2 regions of the Peribacillus sp. FSL H8-0477 genome follow, and region 2 is predicted to be linked to the other one. Evidence: riboswitches for the same ligand, from Rfam matches in the RefSeq annotation. Region 2 holds a riboswitch; the other holds the start of a gene.
The links. Region 2 has a riboswitch for glycine ahead of gcvT (glycine cleavage system aminomethyltransferase GcvT). Riboswitches for the same ligand answer to the same signal wherever they lie in the genome.

Region 1 (3,204 bases), on a different contig from region 2:
CCGACAAGGGCCGCCAATATTCCTAAGGAGGAACTCTTATACTTACTTACAAAAAAATCAGACTGTGACATTAATCGATTATCTTTTGCATATTTCCAAATCTCTGGGAGTAACCAATAAGATAGCACATAAGATAATGTAATATATATGAGTACGTATAAAGCAGGTGCACCTTTACTGTAAGCCCAGCCGCTGCCTCCAAGAAATGAAAAGGTGGTGTAAATCTCTCCAGCCATCAATAAAAAGACGAAAATTGTACCAAATCCCCGACCGCCGACTGTCCATTGTTCTAAGTTCATATCTTTGCCTTTTGTAGATCGAATGCCTAGAAAAATGGATAAAATTAAAAATCCTAGAATAATGATCAGTGCGATATTCATTCTTCTTCACCTTCTCGATTTCTTGGATCAAGCTTATACATAACAGCTAAGACGGCGGAAGTAAGGACGACCCACATTGCCATCCAAAACATATAAAAAGGCATTCCTAATACATAGGGTTCAATACGATTAACAAAAGGAAGAAACCCCAAGATTCCGATAAAAGGAACTAAAGTTAGAACATATAAAATCTTCATTTATAAAAACCCCTTTGTCTTAAAATACGCATTTTCTAGTAAAGTAATGTAACGATAATATATAGTAGCTTTCATGATTTGTATAGGAAAAATTTTATTTTAGAAAAATAGGGTACCCCCAGTTTGGGGGTACCCGTATTATCATTTGTTTTTCTGATAATTATATAGAATCACTAAAAGAATAAACCAGAATGGGGTCATCAATAGGGATAAACGTGTAGCTTCTGCAAACAACATTACGATAAGAATAAATAGGAACAACCCTAAAATAACGTAATTGATAAACGGCGTAAAGGGAGCCTTGAATGTTGATACAGCCCTTAAGTCTGGTCGTGTTTTCGTATATCTAATATGAGAAATTAAAATGATACTCCATACCCAAATGAAACAAATGGCAGAGATGGTGGTCACCACTGTAAAAGCTTGTTCCGGGATTATTTTACTGAGCAAAGCGCCAATTGAGACAACAACCGTTGAGGTAATCAAGGCATTACTTGGAACAGCATGTTTATTTAATGCTGCAAATTTACGGGGCGCCTCATTATTGTTACTCAGTGTGAACAGCATCCTGCTGGTAGAGAATAATCCACTATTTCCAGCAGAAGCCGCTGAGGTTAGTACAACAAAGTTAATAATACCTGCAGCAACAGGGATACCAATTAGAGCAAACACCTCAACGAATGGACTGCTCGCAGCATCAAGCTGTGTCCATGGATTTACACAGAGAATGACGAAAATTGCGCCGATATAGAACAATAAGATCCGTACAGGAATTTTATTGATGGCAGAAGGGATATTCTTTTTAGGATTAGCTGTTTCCGCTGCCGTTACACCAACTAACTCCACGCCAACAAAGGAAAAGACAACCAACTGTAAAGAAAGTAAGAATCCAGACATACCATTAGGGAACATACCTCCGTGACTCCAAAGATTGGTGACAGAAACGGTTCCTGTATTTGTTTTGAATCCAATTACTAAAAGGACAACGCCTATAATAATCAAGGCAATAATAGTGACGACTTTAATAAGTGAGAACCAAAATTCCAATTCTCCAAATAACTTAACAGTCAACAGGTTCAAGCATAATAAGATAACCAGGCATCCAAGAGCTGGTATCCATTGAGGAATATCGAACCAATATTGCATATAGACACCAACAGCGATGATATCGGCCATTGCGGTCATAATCCAACAAAACCAATATGTCCACCCTGTTACAAACCCCGCCCATGGCCCAACATATTCAGCTGCGAATTCGGTAAACGAGGTGTACCCTGCATTGGATAAAAGTAACTCTCCTAATGCCCGCATTACAAAAAATAAGGAAATCCCTATAATCAAGTAGGAAAAGATGATGGAGGGACCTGCCAATTGTATGGCCCGTCCAGATCCTAAAAACAGGCCAGTACCAATGGTACCGCCGATGGCAATGAGTTGTACATGCCGGTTTTTTAAATCTCTTTTTAATTCTTGTTTAGCCAATCTGTACGCCTCCGTTGTCAAAAATTCTTAGTTGTAAACTCAAAAAAAAACAATAAAAAAAGAGACTGGAATCTACCAATCTCAAAGGTTTAAGAATAACAAATATTCGTTACTCTTCTGTCCTTTTGCCTGAGATTATGAATCCTTCGGCGCTGTACTTTGTACAGTCTCTCCAGAAGCTGCTCCTGTTATAGTGTAATCCATAACATTCAACGCTTATAGTATGAAGTTGTAAATACTCGCCAGAGATTTTTCTCTCTGAGCAATGAATTATATCGATAAAATATTAATAAATATTATCATTGATTTTAGTTCAGGTCAAATACGATTTAGGATAAAATCTCTAATAAGCCGTTTCGGTTTGCGGGATTATTTAAACAGTCAACAGGAAAAATAAACGTCCAAGGCATACTTACTTCTGGTTCAATGATCAAAGAAGGATGGGTAAATATATGCTCAGCTGCCACATTATCTCCTTCAATATAACGGAGTATAGTGTTATGAAAGGTAAGTGTCTGGTTAGTGAAATTATGAATCAGAACGGTGATTAATAATTCTCCTTTGTAATTCGATGCGTACCAAACAGGAACTAGCTGTGTACGATTAGTATCCGATAGACATGTTTTTGCAAACATTTCTTGGAACATGATTCGATCCTTAGAAGATAGAGCTTTGTCCCATGACGGTTCAAACTTAAGTTGTTGCATATACGGAACCCTCTTTTCTGTGACTACGATTTATTTACTATAATATCACATGCTCTACCAAGACCTGTAAGCAATGCCTTACCCAATCCTCTCCACCTTAATTTTTGAAACGGCTCGAATAGAGGCTTTTTACTCATTTTCGATTTAATAGAGGGAGATAACACCTCTTTTCTGTAAAATAATGTTTTATATTGGTAGAATAGAAAAATATAAGATTATATGTATTGTTTTTCATATTTGAGAAGTATATAATAAGTTTGTGAAATGATTCACAATATACTTTACTGAGGGGGACAATTTAGATGAAAGCAGCTGTAGTAAGTTCAATTAATCCTGGGAAAGTTGAGATAGTAGATAGAGAGGTACCAACAATTGGACCTGGACAAGCACTAGTGGATGTTGAATATTGCGGAGTTTGTCATACTGATTTGCACGTTG
Region 2 (3,204 bases):
TTTTTTCCGCTTTTGAATTGTTCGAAACGGCGTTTACTTTTTCGATAAGCTGATCGATGCTTTCTAAATAAGCTGGTGACGGATTTTCGGCTTTTTCCTTCATGTTTTTTAAGGTATAGTAAACGGCTTCTCTGCTGCTGCATGCTTCACGCTGAAGAGTTAGCCCCGAAAAGGAGCTGCTTTTGCCGGATTCTCCGGGTTTAAACGCCACGATTGCATCATACAGTGCTTGTTCGGTTGGGGAAAAATCAATAACTGTTGTTTCAACATGTCGTTTGGTCCATTCAATCCCAGTATCTGCCCTCCGGTTGCGGATCATGACGGTATTAACGAGCAGCTTCAAATCCTCATCTTCTAACACAAGACGGCCTTTGCCTTTATACTTTTCAGAAAACAGGGCTTCGTTACCGAGGTGGCCGGGTTTGAGCAGTGAGACAAGATGGAAAATTTCTTCGACTTTATTCTGAATAGGTGTAGCTGTCAAAAGCAGACAAAAGCGTTTTTTTAACCGCTGCACAAATTCATAGTTTTTTGTTTTATTGTTTTTTAATTTATGGGCTTCATCAATAATTATTAAATCGTATTCTTGTTGAAGGATAATGTCTCGGTGGGGATCACGTTTGGCTGTATCAATAGAAGAGACGATACAGTCGCAGCTGTCCCAGACATAGCTTTTTCGCTGAATCACCGCTGGAATATGGAATTTTGTATTTAATTCAAAGGCCCATTGACTGACAAGGGAGGCGGGAACTAGGATTAATACTTTTTTTACGAGTCCGCGAATCATATATTCTTTTAATATTAAACCTGCTTCAATTGTTTTTCCTAAACCCACTTCATCAGCTAAGATAGCTTTTCCATGCATGGTCTCCACAACCTGCCTAGCTACTTCCAGCTGATGAGGAAGCGGCTTTAGCTGTGGTAAATGTTTCGGCGCTTGAAGGCCGTTAAACTCTGGGATAGCTAAATGCGTTTCCGCTTCAATGGCAAGCTTATACAAATCCCAATTAGCCCATGGTCCATCTTCAGCTGTTTTATGTAAAAATTCCTTACTCCAGTCGGAATCAAATGATATTTGGATTTTCATCGTTTTCATCCTCTTTTTTTCTAGGATTTTTTGTATATGTTCATTAAAAGCGAACGTTATAAAGATGAGTTATGATTTCGTTCACTTGTGTATGCTTTTTAGTCAGAAAATGATTGCATAAAAAATAGACTTAATGGTAGGATGGGAGTATCTCAATTGTTATCTATTAATTCAAACTACTTTACTAAACGAATTGAAGTTATTCCCTTACTATGTACCATTTTAGGAAAAATATTATATGCGGATGAAGACAAGGGGAGAGACTACGTCATGTAGCGCCGAAGGAGCAAGCTTAGCAGTGAATCTCTCAGGCAAATGAACTCTTGTTGGACGCAACTCTGGAGAGTGTTACGGGCTGAACCGTGACCACCAAAGGGGAAAACCTTTCTAAGGCAAAACTTTCAGGTTTCAGGACAGAGAAAAAGCTCAAGCGGGCTTCTCTGTCCTTTTTTGTGTGTTCTTAAAGCGATACCTAAAACTCAAGGGGAGGGATTTTTTTGACTAATTTAAAACGTACGGCTTTATTTGATGAGTATGCTGCAAGTAATGGAAAGACCATTGATTTTGGCGGCTGGGAACTTCCTGTTCAATTTTCAGGTATTAAAAATGAACATGAAACTGTGCGGACGAAAGCTGGATTATTTGATGTATCGCATATGGGTGAGATCGAAGTTAAAGGACCTGGAAGCTTGTCCTTTTTACAGAAAATAATGACGAATGACGTACAGAAGCTGACAGACGGCCGTGCTCAATATAGTGCGATGTGCTATGAGAATGGCGGCACGATTGATGATTTACTGATTTATAAAAAAGCGGCAGATGATTATTTGGTCGTAGTAAATGCCTCTAATATAGAAAAAGACTTTCAGTGGATGCAGCAAAACCTGAGTCAGGATGTGGAACTGACAAATAAGTCAGCTGATATTGCGTTACTGGCACTACAGGGGCCGCTTGCAGAATCCATTCTGCAAAAACTTGCAGGAGATACAGATGTAAGTGAAATTAGTTTTTTTACTTTTAAAGAAAATATTGATTTAAATGGAAAAAAAGTAATGGTTTCTAGGACCGGTTACACAGGGGAAGATGGTTTTGAAATTTATTGTAATCGTGATGATGCTCCCATGCTTTGGCAAATGATTTTGTCAGCAGGAGAGAATGAGGGTCTTCTGCCGATTGGCCTAGGTGCACGTGACACGCTTCGTTTTGAGGCAGGACTGCCGTTATACGGTCAAGAGCTGTCTGCAGATATTACTCCAATCGAAGCGGGGATCGGTTTCGCTGTTAAGACAAATAAAGAGGAAGACTTTTTCGGCAAAGCCGTTCTAGCCTCTCAAAAAGAAAATGGTGCTAAACGGAAGCTGGTCGGAATCGAGATGATTGATCGAGGAATTCCAAGACACGGATATGCTGTTTTTAGCGGAGACGATCTGATTGGTGAAGTAACTACTGGTACACAGTCACCGACACTCAAAAAAAATGTTGGATTAGTGCTGGTGAAAAAAGAATTTGCTGAAGTCGGTACAGAGGTAGAGGTTGAAATCCGTTCTAAACGATTAAAAGCAATAGTTGTGGCAACGCCATTTTATAAAAGGCAGAAAAACTAGAGGGGATTGATTACATATGAAGCACCGCTACTTACCGATGACCGAACAAGATAAAACGGAGATGCTGGCTGCAATAGGCGTAACAACCGTAGATGAATTATTTAGTGATATTCCCGAAAAGGTACGCTTTAAAGGCGAGTATAAGATTAAACCCGCAAAATCTGAATCCGCTTTATTGAAGGAGTTGAGCACTCTTGCTGCTAAAAATGCTGATTTAAAACAGTATACATCGTTTTTAGGTGCAGGTGTGTATGATCATTATGCTCCGATTATTGTTGATCATGTCATTTCTCGTTCAGAGTTTTATACAGCGTATACGCCTTACCAGCCAGAAATCTCTCAAGGGGAGCTGCAAGCAATCTTTGAATTTCAAAGCATGATCTGTGAATTAACAGGTATGGATGTAGCAAATTCATCCATGTACGACGGTGGGACAGCACTTGCGGAGGCAGCTATGCTAAGCGTTGGTCATACAAGAAGGCAGAAGCTTCTTGTTTCTACGACTGTGCATCC

Region 1: linked by a shared signal. The riboswitch ahead of MHI18_RS14515 (amino acid permease) and the one ahead of gcvT (glycine cleavage system aminomethyltransferase GcvT) in region 2 are both predicted to bind glycine.

The regions. Positions count from the first base shown of each region.
Region 1 covers NZ_JBBODE010000002.1:585,391-588,594, forward strand. Annotated here, with positions in the region: gene MHI18_RS14505 (sodium:solute symporter family protein) at 1-380, opposite strand, end outside; gene MHI18_RS14510 (DUF3311 domain-containing protein) at 377-577, opposite strand; gene MHI18_RS14515 (amino acid permease) at 719-2,059, opposite strand; glycine riboswitch at 2,167-2,245, opposite strand; gene MHI18_RS14520 (SLAP domain-containing protein) at 2,389-2,766, opposite strand; gene adhP (alcohol dehydrogenase AdhP) at 3,069-3,204, shown strand, end outside.
Region 2 covers NZ_JBBODE010000001.1:1,088,465-1,091,668, reverse strand. Annotated here, with positions in the region: gene MHI18_RS05625 (DEAD/DEAH box helicase) at 1-1,087, opposite strand, end outside; glycine riboswitch at 1,332-1,420, shown strand; glycine riboswitch at 1,424-1,506, shown strand; gene gcvT (glycine cleavage system aminomethyltransferase GcvT) at 1,585-2,691, shown strand; gene gcvPA (aminomethyl-transferring glycine dehydrogenase subunit GcvPA) at 2,708-3,204, shown strand, end outside.